2 regions of the Kitasatospora sp. NPDC058063 genome follow, and region 1 is predicted to be linked to the other one. Evidence: predicted binding sites of a transcription regulator. Region 1 holds the regulator's gene; the other holds the start of a gene.

Region 1 (8,835 bases):
TCGACGACGCCGCGCAGCAGTGCGCCGGTGGCCAGCAGCTCGGGGAAGGTCTCGCGCTCGACGGACACCTCGCGGCCGGCCGGGATGCGGTCGATCACGGACCGGGTGAAGACGTAGCAGCCGGCGTTGATCTGGTCGGTGACGATCTGCTCGGGGGTCTCCGGCTTCTCCAGGAACTCCAGCACCCGCCCGTCCTCGTCGGTCGGGACGAGGCCGAAGGCGCGCGGGTCCTCGACCCGGGTCAGGTGCAGGGTGACGTCGGCCCCGGCGGCCACGTGGCCGTCGCGCAGGGCGGCGATGTCGACACCGGACAGGATGTCGCCGTTGAAGACCAGGACCGGTTCGTCCGGGCCGCAGGTCAGCCCGGACGCGGCGTTGCGGATGGCCCCGCCGGTGCCCAGCGGCTCGCGCTCGGTCAGGTAGACCAGCTCGATGCCGTACGGGGTGCCGTCCTGGAAGTGGTCCTCGAACACCTCGGCCAGGTACGACGTGGCCAGCACGACGCGTGTGACGCCGGCGGCGGCCGCGCGGGCCAACTGGTGCGCGATGAACGGGACGCCTGCCACCGGCAGCATCGGCTTGGGGGTGTGGGTGGTCAGCGGACGCAGTCGCGTGCCCTTACCACCGACCAGCATGATCGCCTCGGTCATGGTCTGCGCTGTTCCCCTTGTGTCTCTGCGGCCCGGCCCGGCGGGCCGACACCTCGTCGTCGGTCTGGACCCGGCCGTCCGGCCGGCGCGGGTCGCCACCCGTCCGGGGCTTCCGTCCGGAACGGGTCGACCGGCACGAAGCCGGTCCGGGCCTACTGTATTTGCTTCCGACCGAATGCCCGTCCGGCGCCTGTGCGATTGCCGTCACTCCCCGTACGCCCGCCGTACCGGCGCGCGCCGTCGGGCCGCCCAAAAGCCCGGCCCGGCGGGCGCGTTCGGGGCGTCCACCGGGCCGGGCGGTTGTAGCAGAACTGTCGAACAGCGGGCTCTGCGGCGGGCGTTACGCGTCCACCGTCGCGGGCTGCTCCTCGCTCCCGGCCGGCGGGAGGGCCTTCACCGAGTCGAGCAGCAGCTGGGCCACGTCGACCACCTTCAGGTGCTCCTTGGCCGCGCCCTCGTTCTTCTTGCCGTTGACCGAGTCGGAGAGCATCACCAGGCAGAACGGGCAGGCGGTGGAGACGATGTCGGGGTTGAGCGACAGCGCCTCGTCCACGCGCTCGGTGTTGATCCGCTTGCCGATGCGCTCCTCCATCCACATCCGGGCACCGCCGGCGCCGCAGCAGAAGCCGCGCTCCTTGTGCCGGTGCATCTCCTGCTGGCGCAGACCGGGGACCTTGTCCATGATCTCGCGCGGCGGGCTGTAGACCTTGTTGTGGCGGCCCAGGTAGCAGGGGTCGTGGTAGGTGATCAGGCCCTCGACCGGGTTGACCGGGATCAGCTTGCCCTCGTCGATGAGGTGCTGGAGCAGCTGGGTGTGGTGGATGACCTCGAAGTGGCCGCCCAGCTGCGGGTACTCGTTGGCGATGGTGTTGAAGCAGTGCGGGCAGGTGGCGACGATCCGCTTGACCGGGGCGTCCTCCAGGGCCGCGTTCAGCGTCTCCACGTTCTGCGCGCCGAGCATCTGGAACAGGAACTCGTTGCCCAGGCGGCGGGCGGAGTCACCGGTGCAGGACTCCTCCTTGCCGAGGATCGCGAACTTCACGCCCGCGGTGTGCAGCAGCTCCGCGAAGGCCTTGGTGGTCTTCTTGGCGCGGTCCTCCAGGGCGCCGGCGCAGCCGACCCAGTAGAGGTACTCGACCTCGGCGGGGTCGATGTCCTCGCCGATCACCGGCACCTCGATGCCGGTCTCCTTCTTGAGCTCCTTGACCCAGTCCAGGCGGGCCTTGGTGGCCATGCCCCACGGGTTGCCCTTGTTCTCCAGGTTCTTGAGCATCGTCCCGGCCTCGGTCGGGAACGAGGACTCGATCATCACCTGGTAGCGGCGCATGTCGACGATGTGGTCGATGTGCTCGATGTCCACCGGGCACTGCTCGACGCAGGCGCCGCAGGTGGTGCAGGACCACAGCACGTCCGGGTCGATGACGCCGTTCTCCTCGGCGGTGCCGATCAGCGGGCGCGCGGCCTCGGCCAGGGCGGCCGCCGGGACGTCCTTGAGCTGCTCGGAGGTGGCCTTCTCCTCGCCCTCCATGTCCTTGCCGCCGCCGGCCAGCAGGTACGGCGCCTTGCCGTAGGCGTGCTCGCGCAGGCTCATGATCAGCAGCTTCGGCGAGAGCGGCTTGCCGGTGTTCCAGGCCGGGCACTGCGACTGGCAGCGGCCGCACTCGGTGCAGGTGGAGAAGTCGAGGATGCCCTTCCAGGAGAAGTGCTCGACCTGGGAGACGCCGAAGACGGCGTCCTCGGCCGGGTCCTCGAAGTCGATCGGCTGACCGTCGCTGGTCATCGGACGGAGGGCGCCGAGCGCGGTGCCGCCGTCCTCCTCGCGCTTGAAGTAGATGTTGAAGAAGCCGAGGAAGCGGTGCCAGGCCACGCCCATCGAGGGGTTGAGGCCGATGGTGGTCGCCCACGCGAACGAGATGCAGATCTTCAGCATCGCGAACAGGTAGATCAGGTTCTCCAGCGTGCCGTGCGACAGGCCGCTCAGCGCGGAGACCAGCGGGTACGAGACCAGGTGCTCCGGCCCGTACGAGTCGACGCCGTTGAGGGCGCCCTCCAGGCCGCGCAGCATCAGGATGCACAGGCCGATGCCGAGGATCGTGTACTCGACGTAGAAGGCCTGCCAGGCGATCGAGCCGGCGAACCGGGACTTGCGGCCCGACCGGGACGGCAGGCTCATCAGCCGGATCACGATCAGGACCAGGATGCCCAGGGTGGTCAGGGTGCCGACCAGCTCGACGAAGAGCTGCCAGATCGTCCAGTGGCCGATGATCGGCAGCGCGAAGTCGGCGTCGAAGAGCTGGCCGAAGGCGTTGACGATGGTCAGCACCAGGCTGAAGAAGCCCACCGCGACGAACCAGTGGGCGATCCCGACGATCCCCCAGCGGTTCATCCTGGTGTGGCCGACGAACTCGGTCGCGACGGTCTTCACCCGCTGGGCGGGCTGCCCGAAGCGGGTGGAGTCCGGCGCACCGGTGCGGACCACCTTGTAGATGTACAACGCCGCACGGGCGGCGAGCGCGGTGCCGATCACGAATGTGACCAGCGAGATGACGATCGCTGCTAGCTGCATCGGCTCTCCGTCTCCTGCGGCTTTGCGGTTGAGCAGGCTCTGCGGTTCCACGTTCTTCGGGAACCGAGTGTACTGGTCGGTAACTTGCCGGGCCGACGGCCCGGACATTACCGGTGCACAACGGTTCTCCAGAAGATTCCCAAGCTATGGCGGCAGTCACGTGGGCGCACCCCCGCCACGGCGCGGCGGGGCACTCCGGCGGCGGGCGCCCACCGATCCGCTCAGCAAAGTTGAGCGAGCCGCACTCATACCTGTTGACGCCGCCCACCGAGTCATGCATCCTTGAGCCCGTAAAGCTCAACTCTTCCGTGGAGGTATCTACGATGGCACGCGCGGTCGGCATCGACCTCGGTACGACGAACTCGGTCGTCAGCGTTCTGGAGGGTGGCGAGCCCACCGTCATCACGAACGCCGAGGGTGCGCGGACCACGCCGTCCGTCGTGGCCTTCGCCAAGAACGGCGAGGTTCTGGTCGGCGAGGTGGCCAAGCGCCAGGCGGTCACCAACGTCGACCGCACCATCCGCTCGGTCAAGCGCCACATGGGCACCGGGTGGAAGATCAACATCGATGGCAAGGACTTCAACCCCCAGCAGATCTCGGCCTTCGTGCTGCAGAAGCTGAAGCGGGACGCCGAGGCGTACCTGGGCGAGACCGTCACCGACGCCGTCATCACCGTCCCGGCGTACTTCAACGACTCCGAGCGCCAGGCCACCAAGGAGGCCGGTGAGATCGCGGGCCTCAACGTCCTGCGCATCGTCAACGAGCCGACCGCGGCCGCCCTCGCGTACGGCCTGGACAAGGACGACCAGACCATCCTGGTCTTCGACCTCGGCGGCGGCACCTTCGACGTCTCCCTGCTGGAGATCGGCGACGGGGTCGTCGAGGTGAAGGCCACCAACGGTGACAACCACCTCGGTGGTGACGACTGGGACCAGCGCGTCGTCGACCACCTGGTCAAGGTCTTCCAGGCCGGCCACGGCGTCGACCTGTCCAAGGACAAGATGGCCCTGCAGCGTCTGCGCGAGGCCTCCGAGAAGGCGAAGATCGAGCTGTCCTCGTCCTCCGAGACCTCGATCAACCTGCCGTACATCACGGCCTCCGCCGAGGGCCCGCTGCACCTGGACGAGAAGCTCACCCGCGCCCAGTTCCAGCAGCTGACCGCGGACCTGCTGGAGCGCTGCAAGGTCCCGTTCCACAACGTCATCAAGGACGCCGGCATCTCGCTCTCCGAGATCGACCACGTCGTCCTCGTCGGCGGTTCGACCCGCATGCCGGCCGTCGCCGAGCTCGTCAAGGAGCTGACCGGCGGCCAGGACGCCAACAAGGGCGTCAACCCGGACGAGGTCGTCGCCATCGGCGCCGCGCTCCAGGCCGGTGTCCTCAAGGGCGAGGTCAAGGACGTCCTGCTGCTCGACGTCACCCCGCTGTCCCTCGGCATCGAGACCAAGGGCGGCATCATGACCAAGCTGATCGAGCGCAACACCACGATCCCGACCAAGCGCTCCGAGATCTTCACCACGGCCGAGGACAACCAGCCGTCCGTGCAGATCCAGGTCTACCAGGGCGAGCGCGAGATCGCCGCGTACAACAAGAAGCTCGGCATGTTCGAGCTGACCGGCCTGCCGCCGGCGCCGCGCGGCCTGCCGCAGATCGAGGTCACCTTCGACATCGACGCCAACGGCATCATGCACGTCGGTGCCAAGGACCTCGGCACCGGCAAGGAGCAGAAGATGACCGTCACCGGCGGCTCCTCGCTGCCGAAGGACGAGGTCGACCGCATGCGCCGCGAGGCCGAGCAGTACGCCGAGGACGACCACAAGCGCCGCGAGGCCGTGGAGACCCGCAACTCCGCCGAGCAGCTCGTCTACTCGACCGAGAAGTTCATCGCCGACAACGCCGACAAGCTGCCGGGCGACGTCAAGACCGAGGTCGAGACCGCCATCGGCGAGCTCAAGGAGGCCCTGAAGGGCGAGGACATCGCGAAGATCCGCGAGGCCTCGGAGAAGGTCTCCACCACCGCGCAGAAGCTCGGCCAGGCGCTGTACGCCAACGCCGACGCCGCTGCCGGTGCCGCCCCCTCCGGTGACTCCGCCCAGGCCAAGGACGACGACGTCGTCGACGCCGAGATCGTGGACGACGAGAAGCCCAAGGGCGGTGCGGCATGACGGACAAGCCGCAGGGCGGTAAGCCCGGCGACGACTCCGCCGCCGAAGAGGCCGTGATCAAGGCTGCCGAGGAGGCCGCCGCGGCCGGCTCCGGGGAATCCGGTTCGGACGACCTCGCCACCGCCAAGCGCGAGCTCGCCGAGCGCACCGGTGACCTCCAGCGCCTCCAGGCCGAGTACCAGAACTACCGCAAGCGCGTCGAGCGCGACCGGCTGACCGTCCGCGAGATCGCCGTCTCCAACATCCTGGAGTCGCTGATCCCGGTCCTGGACGACATCGGCCGCGCCCGCGAGCACGGCGAGGTCACGGGCGGCTTCAAGTCCGTCGCCGAGTCGCTGGAGACGGTCGTCGCCAAGCTGGGCCTGCAGCAGTTCGGCAAGGAGGGCGAGCCCTTCGACCCGACCATGCACGAGGCGCTGATGCACAGCTACTCCTCGGACGTCACCGAGGACACCTGCGTGCAGATCCTCCAGCCCGGCTACCGCATCGGCGAGCGGATCATCCGCCCGGCGATGGTGGCCGTCGCGGAGCCCCAGCCCGGCAGCCAGGCGTCCGCCCCGGACGCCGAGCCGAAGTCCGCCGACGCGGACAAGTCCGACGGTGACTCGGACAGCTGACAACCTGTGACAGCTGACAACCAGTGCGCTGCGGAGTCGTACGCCGGCCAGTACGGCGGCCGGCTCCGCAGCGCTCTGTCAGCAGCCGTTTGCTCACCGGCTGTTGACAGCACAGTGACGATGGACATCGGGAGGTGGCGGAAGCCATGAGTGGCAAGGACTTTGTCGAGAAGGACTACTACAAGGTCCTCGGCGTGCCCAAGGACGCCACCGCCACCGAGATCAAGAAGACCTACCGCAAGCTCGCGCGCGAGTTCCACCCCGACGCCAACAAGGGTGACTCCAAGGCCGAGGAGCGGTTCAAGGACATCTCCGAGGCGTACGACGTCCTCTCCGACGAGAAGCGCCGCAAGGAGTACGACGAGGCCCGCAGCCTCTTCGCCAACGGCGGCTTCCGGGCCGGCGGCGCCCCCGGCGGCAACGGCAGCTACAGCTTCGACTTCGGCGACCTCTTCAGCGGCAGCCAGGGCGGCGCCGGCCAGGCCGGCGGCGGCCTCGGCGACGTGTTCGGCGGCCTCTTCAACCGCGGCGGCACCCGGCAGGCCCAGCCCCGGCGCGGCGCCGACGTCGAGACCGAGGTGACGCTCTCCTTCGAGGAGGCGGTGGACGGCGCGACGGTCCCGCTGCGGATGACCAGCCAGGCCCCCTGCCGGGGCTGCAACGGCACCGGCGCCAAGTCCGGCACCACCCCGCGGGTCTGTCCGACCTGCGTCGGCGCGGGCACCGTCAGCCGCGGCCAGGGCGCCTTCGCCCTCTCCGAGCCGTGCAAGGACTGCCGCGGCCGGGGCATGATCGTCGACGACCCGTGCCCCGACTGCCACGGCAGCGGCCGGGCCAGCTCGGCCCGCACCATGCAGGTCCGGATCCCGGCCGGCGTCCAGGCCGACCAGCGCATCCGGCTCAAGGGCAAGGGCGCCCAGGGCGAGCGCGGCGGGCAGCCCGGCGACCTCTACGTGACCGTGCACGTCGACCCCCACCCGGTCTTCGGCCGCAAGGGTGACAACCTCACCGTCACCGTCCCGGTGGCCTTCCCCGAAGCCGCGCTCGGCGCCACCATCGAGGTGCCCACGCTGAACGGCCCGACCGTGAAGCTCAAGCTGCCCCCGGGCAGCGCCAACGGCCTCACCATGCGCGCCCGCGGCAAGGGCGCCACCCGCAAGGACGGCACCCGCGGCGACCTCCTCGTCACCGTCGAGGTCGTGGTGCCCCAGCACGTCACCGGCGACGCGCTGAACGCCCTTGAGCAGTACCGCGAGGCCACCGCCTCCGACGATCCGCGCGCCGCCCTGTTCCGGGCGGCGAAGGGAGCGTGACGACCAGATGTCCCCGATGTCCCCGATGAACCCGATCGACCCCGACACCCCGATCGGCCCCGGCCTCGGCGAGGGCCTGCCCGGCGCCGGCCCCCGCCGCACCCGCCGCGCCGCGGCCCCGCCGACGTACGTCCTCACCGAGGACACTCCGGTGTACGTCATCTCCGTGGCCGCCGAACTGTCCGGTCTGCACCCGCAGACCCTGCGTCAGTACGACCGCCTCGGCCTGGTCTGCCCCGACCGCACCGCCGGCCGCGGCCGCCGCTACTCCGCGCGCGACATCCAGCAGCTGCGCGAGGTCCAGCGGCTCTCCCAGGACGAGGGCATCAACCTGGCGGGCATCAAGCGGATCATCGAGCTGGAGAACCAGGTCACCGCCCTGCGGTCCCGGGTCGCGGAACTGGTCGACTCCCTGGAGGGCGCCGCCACCGCCCTCCAGCAGCGCGAGGCCGCCGTCCACGCCTCCTACCGGCGCGACCTCGTCCCGTACCAGCCCCCCACCCCGCAGTCCAGCGCCCTCGTCGTCTGGCGCCCCAAGCGCTGACCGAAGCACCCACCGGCCGCCGGCCCCTCCTCTCGGGGGGTGCCGGCGGCTGCCGTGCGGTGAGAGAGTGCGGTCGTATTCCCTCTCCGGGGGACTCACCAGATCTGGCATGCTAAAACTCGTTCAGCACCAGCGCTGATGGGACGCAGGTAGCACGGTAACGGCAAGGAGTCGCGAATGAGTGGACGAGAGCAACCCCTTGCCGCCGGCTTGACCATCGTCTCGCCAGAAGCACGGGAGCTATATCTCGCCGTCATCCGAGGAGACGGCAAACTGCCGTTGGACTCCGATGGCGACCAGGGTGATCCCGCGCGGGACGAGCTGGTGCGGATCGGCCTTCTCATACCCGACAGCGATGATCCGAATGTTTTCGTGGCCGCCGACCCCGCGCAGCTCTCGACAAGCCTCAGCCATTCGTGGCAGCGTCAGGCACTGGAACTCCTGTCACGCGCCGTATCGCTCCCCTCCGAACTGCAGGATCTCGCCCGGGAATTCCACACCCCGAAGCGGTCCGGAGGATCCATAGAGCATGTGCGGGGGAAGGCGCTCATTCGGCAGCGACTGGAGCAGTTCAGGGGTTCCGGGTTCGAGGAGGCCCTGGCGCTTCAACCCGGCGGCCCCCGGCAGCCGGATCTTCTCGCCGGAATGATCGCATACGATCTGGAGACGCTCCGCAGTGGGACGAAGATGCGGACGATCTACCACGCCAGTACCCGGTACCACCAGCCGACCAGGGATTACGTCGCCACACTCGCCCAAGTCGGCGGCCAGTACCGCACTCTTGACGAGCCCTATACGCGGCTCATAGTGATGGATCGGCGCGTGGCAGTGATCCCGATCGACGATGACATGAGCCTCGCGGCCTTCATCTACGACCCTGCCGTCGTCGACTATCTTGCCAATGAGGTCTTCGAGCAGTACTGGAGCCGGGCCCTGGAATTCGAGGGCGACCGCACGGTGCCGCAGCAGGTCGTGTCACG
Region 2 (8,835 bases), on a different contig from region 1:
CGCGGCCAAGGCCGCCGAGACCATCACCACCGCGATCGACCAGAGCCAGGGCCGCACCGTGAAGGTCCAGGACGTGGTGCCGCTCGCCAAGGGCGACACCAACGGCCTCTCCGCCTTCTACCTGGTGATCGGCTGGTGCGTCGGCGGCTACCTGGTCGCCTCCATCCTGGGCATCAGCGCGGGCTCCAAGCCGGCCAACGTCCACCGCCTGGTGATCCGCCTCGGCGTGCTCGCGCTGTACTCGATCGGCGCCGGCGTGCTCGGCACGGTGATCGCCGGGCCGGTGCTGGACGCGCTGCCGGGCTCGATCCTCGGCCTGAGCGCCGTCGGTGCGCTGGTGGTGTTCTCGGTCGGCGCCTTCACCATGGCGCTCCAGTGCCTGTTCGACGTCATCGGCATCGGCATCGCGGTGCTGATCTTCGTGGTGCTCGGCAACCCGAGCGCGGGCGGGGTCTACCCGGCGCCGATGATGCCGCCGTTCTGGCGGGCGATCAGCTCGTGGATCCCGAACGGCGCCGGCACCAGCGCGGCCAAGTCGGTCGCCTACTTCGACTCCACCAACCTGGGGCTGCCGATCCTGGTCCTGGTGGTCTGGGCGCTGATCGGCATCGGCGTCGCCCTGCTGGCCGTCCTGCGCGGCCCGCGCTCCGGCGGCCGCGCGCTGGTCCCCACCGAGGACTGAGCCGCCCGCTCCCGACCCGTCACCGGGCCCCCGGCCACCGCGGCCGGGGGCCCGGCGCGTGTTCCGGGGCCGGCGCGCCCCGCGGGTCCGGCCGGGTCGGCCGGGGCGGCCACGAGGCCAGGTCGGCCACGACGACCCGGACGCCTCTCACCCCGCCGCGAGCGGCCCCGGGTCGGCCACGATGGCCCGGACGACCCGCACCGCCGCGCCCAGCAGCGGGCCCCGGCGACCCAGCCGGGAGACCGTCAGCCGGTCCTCCGACCAGGGCCGCACCGTCACCCGGGCGGCCAGTTCGGCCCGCATCGCGGGCAGCAGCCAGGGCGCCAGCCGGGCGTAGCCGCCGCCCAGCACCACCTCGGCCGGGTCCAGCAGGTTGACCGCGCCGGCGGCCGCGGTGCCGAGCGCGGCACCGGCCCCGGCCAGCGCCGCGAGGGCGGCCCGCTCCCCGGCCCCGGCCCGGTCGGCGAGCAGCGCCACCCAGTCGCCCCGGGCGCCGGTCAGACCGGCCGCCCGCAGTACCGCCGCCTCGCCCGCGTACTGCTCCAGGCAGCCGTGCGCCCCGCAGGCGCAGCGCGGCCCGTCGGGGTGGACCGGCACGTGGCCGAACTCGCCGGCGAAGCCGCCGGCCCCGCGCAGCAGCCGGCCGCCGACCACGATCGCCGCGCCCACCCCGGCCTCGGCGGAGACGTACAGGAAGTCGTCCGGGCCCGCGCCCAGCCAGCGCTCGGCCAGTCCGCCGAGGTTGGCCTCGTTGTCGGCCTCGATCGGCAGCCCGGCCAGGCCGCCGCCGGCCGTGCGCAGCGCCGGGCGCAGCGCGGCGGCCAGCGGGACGTCCTGCCAGCCCAGGTTGGCGGCCCGCCGGAGCACCCCGCCGGAGTCGCCGACCAGCCCGGGCACGGCCAGGGTGAGCCCGGCCGGGCGCAGCCCCGACTCGGTGACGGCCTCGTGCAGCAGGTGGGCGAGGTCGGCCATCACGGCGGCGGGCTCGCGCCCGTGGTTGGAGACCTCCCGGCGCCGCCAGGCGCGGACCTCCCCGCGCAGGTCCACCACGCAGGCGCCCAGGTGGCGCACCCCGATCTCGGCGCCGAGGCCGCCGGGCCCGTCCGGGTTGAGGCCGAGCGCGGTGCCGGGGCGGCCGACCTTGCCGCTGGGCGCGGCGGGGCCCTCCTCGACCACCAGGCCGGCGGCGATCAGCTGCTCGGCGAGCGAGGAGACGGCGGCCCTGGTCAGGCCGGTCCCGGCGGCCACCTCCGCGCGCGAGCGCGGTCCGCCCGCGATCGTCCCGAGCACCAGGGCCAGGTTGGCCCGGCGCATCCCCTGCTGGCTGGCGGGCCCGGTCCGGACCGGGTCCGGCTCACGCATAAGGCTCACCTCGCCCCTTTACGGCACATCCGGTGGCATCCCGGGTGCAGCGTAGTCGGGTTCCGGGGGCACCGCCGTCGGCACCGGGACGGGCTCGGCCCGGGTCCGCCCGGCGGGCGGGACGAAGACCCACCGCCGCATCGCCCGGTAGCGGAACAGCATCGCCACGAAGGTGCCGACGACCATCCCGCTGAGGAAGTCCGCGACCTCCTGCTCGAAGGGCCCGATGTACGGCTCGCGCAGGTCCAGGAGGTACCGGGAGACCACCAGCGGCATGTCATTGACGGCGATCGCCACGGCGCTGACCAGGACAAACATCAGCACCTCGCGCTTGCGGCCGGCGGCCCGGAAGGCCCAGCGGCGGTTCAGCACGTACGAGACGACGGTGCCGATCACGGTCGCGACGGTCAGCGCGACCACCGGTTTGCGCTCCAGCACCGTGAACTTGAGCTCGAAGTTGATCACCGTGGTGAGCACGAAGCAGCCGCTCCCGACCAGCAGGAACTTCACCAGCCGGCGGTGGCGCACCAGGAAGGGACGCAGCCGGTCGGGCACCCGGGCCAGGGCGCGCTGCGTGGGGGACGGCATCTCCGCAGTCTCGCACGCGGGGGTACCGCCGGCCGTTCAGATCGCCGGTGGCCCCTTCGGGTCGCCGGCGGCCGTCGGACCGGCGGCTCCCGGAGCGCCGGCGCGTGGCCCGGGCCGCCGGTGCGGGCGGCCCGGGCCGGCGGTCAGGCGGCCACCAGCACCGTGGCCCCGGCCGGCTCCAGCGCCAGCTCCAGCACCTCCCGCACGTCCGCCACCGGGTGGACGGTGAGCCGCTCCAGCACCTCGGCCGGGACGTCGTCCAGGTCGGCCTCGTTGCGCCTGGGGATGATCACCGTGGTGACCCCGGCCCGGTCGGCGGCGAGCAGTTTCTGCTTCACCCCGCCGATCGGCAGCACCCGCCCGGTCAGCGACACCTCGCCGGTCATCGCCACGTCGGTGCGCACCCTGCGGCCCGAGAGCAGCGAGGCCAGCGCCGTGGTCATGGTGATGCCCGCGCTCGGCCCGTCCTTGGGGACGGCCCCGGCCGGGATGTGCAGGTGCACGCCGCGGTCCCGCAGCGAGGTGACCGGCAGCTCCAGCTCGGCGCCGCGCGAGCGCAGGTAGGAGAGCGCGATGTGCGCGGACTCCTTCATCACGTCGCCCAGCTGTCCGGTGAGGGTCAGCCCGGTGCCGCCGGTCTCGGCGTCGGCCAGCGAGGCCTCGATGTAGAGGACGTCGCCGCCGGCGCCGGTCACCGCGAGGCCGGTGGCCACGCCGGGGACGGCGGTGCGGCGCTCGGCCGGCTCCTGGGCGGACTCCGGCACGTGGTGCGGCCGGCCGATCAGGGCGCGCAGGTCCTGCGGGCCGACCTGGGCGGGCAGCTCGCGTTCGCCCAGTTCGGCCTGCGCGGCGATCCTGCGCAGCACCCGGGCGATCGAGCGCTCCAGGGTGCGCACGCCCGCCTCCCGGGTGTACTCCCCGGCGAGGCTGCGCAGCGCCGCCTCGTCCACGGTGACCTGCCCGCCGCCGAGACCGGCCTTCTCCAGCTGGCGCGGGAGCAGGTGGTCGCGGGCGATGGCGACCTTCTCGTCCTCGGTGTAGCCATCCAGCCGGACCAGCTCCATCCGGTCGAGCAGCGGCCCGGGGATGGCGTCCAGCACGTTGGCGGTGGCGAGGAAGACGACGTCGGAGAGGTCGAGCTCGACCTCCAGGTAGTGGTCCCGGAAGGTGTGGTTCTGCGCCGGGTCCAGCACCTCCAGCAGGGCGGCGGCCGGGTCGCCCCGGTAGTCGGAGCCGACCTTGTCGATCTCGTCGAGCAGGACGACCGGGTTCATCGAGCCGGCCTCCTTGATCGCCCGCACCAGCCGGCCGGGCAGCGCGCCGACGTAGGTGCGCCGGTGGCCGCGGATCTCCGCCTCGTCCCGGACGCCGCCGAGGGCGACCCGGACGAACTTGCGGCCCATGGCGCGGGCCACCGACTCGCCGAGCGAGGTCTTGCCGACGCCGGGCGGGCCGACCAGGGCCAGCACCGCGCCGCCCGCCCGTCGCCCGCCGGTGCCGCTGGTGGGAAGCGCTCCGCGCTGCCCCTCCCGAGGGCCGCCGGCCGGCCCGAGCCCCTGGTCGGCCCGGCGCTTGCGGACGGCCAGGTACTCGACGATGCGGTCCTTCACGTCGTCGAGGCCGGTGTGGTCGGCGTCCAGCACCGCGCGGGCGCCGGCGATGTCGTACTCGTCCTCGGTGCGCTCGCTCCAGGGCAGTTCCAGGACGGTGTCCAGCCAGGTCCGGATCCAGGAGCCCTCGGGCGACTGGTCGGAGGAGCGCTCCAGCTTGTCGACCTCCTTGAGCGCGGCCTCGCGGACCTTCCCGGGCAGGTCGGCGGCCTCGACCCGGGCGCGGTAGTCGCCCTCCTCGTCGGCCGCCCCGCCGTTCAGCTCGGCCAGCTCCTTGCGGACGGCCTCCAGCTGGCGGCGGAGCAGGAACTCCTTCTGCTGCTTGGCCACGCCCTCCTCGACGTCCTTGCGGATGGTGTCGTTGACCTCCTCCTCGGCGAGGTGGTCGCGCAGCAGGGTGAGCGCGTACTCCAGTCGGGCGACCTGGTCGGCCTCCAGCAGCACCTTGAGCTTCTGCTCGGCGGTGGCGAAGGGCGCGTAGCCGATGTTGTCGGCGAGCTCGCCGACGCCCTCGATCTGCGCCACCCGGTCGACGATCTGCCAGGCGCCGCGCCTGCGCAGCCACTGGGTGGACAGCGCCTTGTACTCCTTGACCAGCTCGGCGGCCCGGCCGGCCACCGGGGTGCCCACCGAGGACTCCCGGAACGGCGTGGTCTCCACCCAGAGGGCGGCGCCGGGGCCGGTGGTGCCGGCCCCGATCCGGACCCGGCGCACGGCGCGCACCAGCGCCGCCGGATCGCCGTCCGCGAGCCGTCCGACCTGCTCCACGGTGGCCAGGGTGCCGGCCGCCGCGTACGAGCCGTCCACCCGCGGGACCAGCAGGACCTGCGGCTTGCCGGTGCCGGTGGCGGCGGCCCGGGCGGCCTCGACCGCGGCGCGCACCTCGGCGTCCTTCAGGTCCAGCGGCACGACCATGCCCGGCAGGACGACCTCGTCGTCGAGCGGCAGCACGGGCAGGGTGAGCGGTGTGGACGTCGATGCCATGATCTCTCCCCAGTCAGCGAACTTGAGTCGACCTGACTAAGGCTTGGCGGCCGCCGGATGTTCCCGGCGCTCTGTTCGCCGTGAGCGAACACGAATCGGGCCGGGAAGCCCGCGCCCGACTCCGTCAAGAGAGGGGTGGGCGCACCTCGGGGAACCCCGGCAGGAGGCCCCCGGGGCCCGGACGGCCCCGGCCGGACGACGGCGTCAACGCGCCGTCCACACCCGCGCGGACGCACCGCCGGCGGCCGTCGCGACGGCCGGACGCGGCCGGGGCGGGCGCCGCTCCACCCGGCGCAGCCAGCGCCACAGCGCGACCCCGGTGAGCACCGCGGCCGGGTGCCCCACCCCCGTGATCACGTCCTTGTCGGTGGCGATCTGCTGGGCGATCATCAGCCCCGCACCGCCCAGCGCGAGCAGCCGCCCGCGCCAGGAGAGCAGCCCGGCCACCGCGCCCAGGCAGGCGAGCACGCCGTAGCTGACCCCGATGTCCAGGTAGTCCATCGCCTCGGGCGCCATCCGCCCGGTCTCCACCGCGGTGATCACCACCCCCTGGGAGAGCAGCGTGGCCGCGACGTGCCCGACCGCGAACACCGCCGCCGCCCGGGCCGGACCGACCCTGCGCTCCAGCGGGGCGAGGGTGAGCGCGAATCCCCACAGGTAGGGCATCCACACCTCGCCGGCCACCCAGAATCCGCTCAGCACAAGAGCGCGCAAAGGATGCTGGAGCAGGTTGTGCCCGTCCGAGCTGGAGGCCTCCTGCAGCCGCTGGACGAGTTCCGGGTCGGCGAGCCTGGCGAAGGTCGTGGTGGCGCCCACGACGGCGAGGTACCCGAGCGTGAAGGGCGTGCTCCGGGGTGTCGGCACCCGCTCCAGCAGCCACTGGAGGACGCCGGCGCGCAGCCCGAGGCGGAGCATTCCGTAGGGCGCCCCCGCGCCCCCGCACCCGTCGGCACTCCGTCCGAGTCCCGCCATGACGCCTCCGCTCCACGCCGCAGCCACCGGCTCCCCGCCCGGGCCCAACGTACCGGCGCGCACCGCGGGTTCCGCCCGGTCGGGTGTTGTCGTGGCCACGGTACGTCGAGGTTCTGAGAGGCACCTGGGAAAAGCCCGTGAAGAACACCGCCGTAGCGGACGGCGGGATTCCCGACATTGGTCCAGACCTTCTCCCCCGCAACGCGGCAGTAGGGCCTCTGACCGGCGACTTGGCGTCAACTGAACTGCATACGTACCGTTACGCAGTGAAAATTCGCCGGGTAAGGTATCGGCCCGTGCCCACTCGTGCAGTGGGTCCGAGGGCGGCCCGACAGCCGGCCCACGGGCCGGAAACGTCCGGTCCACCTGCCGGGAAGCATCCGCTGTCCGTACGCTGCGAAGTGCGCGGGAGACGTGGGCGGCCGACCATCCGTCCTCGGCTCCCGATCGCGCGGCGGGACGGCGGACCCGGCACAGTCCACGACGGAACAAGACTACGAGCGGAGCCCGCCATCCCCACAGGTGGCCGGCCCGCAGCCCTGGGGGCGGTGGCGTGACCGTGACAGAAATTCAGCAGGACAACCACAACACCGGTGGCACTGTGAGCAGCCAGCGCAGAGTCCTGGTGGTGGAGGACGAGCCCACGATCGCCGAGTCGATCGCCGCCCGGCTGGGCGCCGAGGGCTTCAAGGTCGCCGTGGCCCACGACGGCCCCGGCGCGGTCGACGGCTTCCACACCTGGCAGCCGGACCTGGTGGTCCTCGACATCATGCTGCCCGGCTTCGACGGGCTGGAGGTGTGCCGCCGGATCCAGGCCCAGCGCCCGGTGCCGGTGCTGATGCTGACCGCCCGCGACGACGAGACGGACCTGCTGGTCGGCCTCGGCGTGGGCGCGGACGACTACATGACCAAGCCGTTCTCGATGCGCGAACTGGCCGCCCGCGTCAACGTCCTGCTGCGCCGCGTCGAGCGCGCCCAGCAGGCCGCCCGCACGCCCGCGCTGGGCAGCCTGCGGTTCGGCGAGCTGGAGATCGACCACGTGCAGCGCCGGGTCCGGCTGGCCTCGGGCGACGTCCACCTGACGCCGACCGAGTTCGACCTGCTCGCCTGCCTGGCCGCCCAGCCGCGCGCCGTGCTCACCCGCGAGCAGCTGCTGGCCGAGGTCTGGGACTGGACCGACGCGTCCGGCACCCGCACGGTGGACAGCCACGTCAAGGCGCTGCGCCGGAAGATCGGCGCCAGCTGGATCCGCACCGTCCACGGTGTCGGCTACGCCCTGGAGGCCCCGCTCTCCTGACGGCATTGACCGGGCGACGGGCCACCGGGGGGCCCGTGTCCGGACGACGCCGTGCCACCACGCGGGGGGACGACGCGGGGACCACAGGGGACAATGACCTTTCCACAGCAACGCAACGGGGAATCCGACGGCACGCGGCAGCAGAACCTGGCCGCCCGCGCCGCCCGCCGGGTCTGGGCCGACATCCGGCCGCTCGATCCGGTCCGCTCGATCAAGGGCAAACTCACCCTGCTCGTGATCGTCTCCGTGTTCCTGGCCACCGGGATGGTGGTCGTGGCGATCCGGTCCGAGACCCAGATCCGGATCATCATGGTCTTCTCCATGATCGCCTCGCTGCTCTTCATGCAGTTCCTCGCGCACGGGCTCACCGCCCCCCTGCGCGAGATGACGGCCGCCGCCCGCGCGATGGCCTCCGGGGACTACACCCGCCGGGTCGAGGCGGGCTCGCGCGACGAGATCGGCGAGCTGGCGGCCGCCTTCAACGCCATGGCCGCCGACCTCCAGGCCGCCGACCGGCACCGCCGCGAGCTGGTCGCCAACGTCTCGCACGAACTGCGCACGCCGATCGCCGCGCTGCGCGCCGTCCTGGAGAACGTGGTGGACGGCGTCGTCCAGCCCAATCCGGCCACCCTGGGAGCGGCGCTGGAGCAGACCGAGCGGCTCGGCCGGCTGGTCACCCACCTGCTCGACCTCTCCAAGATCGACGACGGCGTGGTCGCCCTGGACGCCCGCCCCTTCGAGGTGCGCGAGTTCCTGGACGGCGTGCTGCGCGGGGTCACCGTGGACGGCGCCACGGCCGGCGGCGCCTTCTCCCGGCGCGGGGACGTCCGGCTGGCCCTGGAGGTCAGCCCCACCGGCCTGACCGGCGTGGCGGACCCGGAACGGCTCCACCAGGTCGTCGCCAACCTGGTCGACAACGCCTGCAAGCACTCCCCGCCCGGCGGCACCGTGACGGTGCGGGCGAGACCGGAGGGCGAGGAGGGCGGCCTGCTGCTGGAGGTCGAGGACGAGGGCCCCGGCATCCCGCCGGCCGACCGCACCCGGGTCTTCGACCGGTTCAGCCGCAGCGGCACCGCGACCGCCGCCGGACCGGGGGCGGACGGCGGTACCGGCCTGGGTCTGGCCATCGCCCGCTGGGCGGTGGACCTGCACGGCGGGCGGATCGCGGTGGCCGAGTCCCCGCGCGGCTGCCGGATCGAGGTCCGGCTGCCCGGACCGCGCCCAGGTGACGGTCGGGACATTTGTCACAGATCCGACACAGAGGCATACGAAGATCGTTAGAGGATTCGACCGAGTTTTTGTCCGGTTTGGTCCTGGTATGCCCACTGATCGGCACCGAT

What was found. The regulator HspR, encoded in region 1, represses chaperone genes until heat shock. The targets are predictions, from matches to a motif close to TTGAGNNNNNNNNNCTCAA.
Region 2: the regulator HspR is predicted to act here: its motif matches at 5,249-5,267, upstream of lon (endopeptidase La).

What each region holds. Positions count from the first base shown of each region.
Region 1 covers NZ_JBHVSD010000001.1:360,333-369,167, reverse strand. Annotated here, with positions in the region: partial or broken gene ACFVUY_RS01730 (sugar phosphate nucleotidyltransferase) at 1-650, opposite strand, end outside; gene ACFVUY_RS01725 (heterodisulfide reductase-related iron-sulfur binding cluster) at 991-3,216, opposite strand; gene dnaK (molecular chaperone DnaK) at 3,540-5,381, shown strand; gene grpE (nucleotide exchange factor GrpE) at 5,378-5,998, shown strand; gene dnaJ (molecular chaperone DnaJ) at 6,145-7,311, shown strand; gene ACFVUY_RS01705 (heat shock protein transcriptional repressor HspR) at 7,328-7,855, shown strand; gene ACFVUY_RS01700 (hypothetical protein) at 8,033-8,835, shown strand, end outside.
Region 2 covers NZ_JBHVSD010000007.1:199,652-208,486, reverse strand. Annotated here, with positions in the region: gene ACFVUY_RS14505 (DUF3533 domain-containing protein) at 1-682, shown strand, start outside; gene ACFVUY_RS14500 (ROK family protein) at 830-2,044, opposite strand; gene ACFVUY_RS14495 (GtrA family protein) at 2,063-2,632, opposite strand; gene lon (endopeptidase La) at 2,776-5,226, opposite strand; gene ACFVUY_RS14485 (rhomboid-like protein) at 5,431-6,141, opposite strand; gene ACFVUY_RS14480 (response regulator transcription factor) at 6,758-7,495, shown strand; gene ACFVUY_RS14475 (sensor histidine kinase) at 7,589-8,776, shown strand.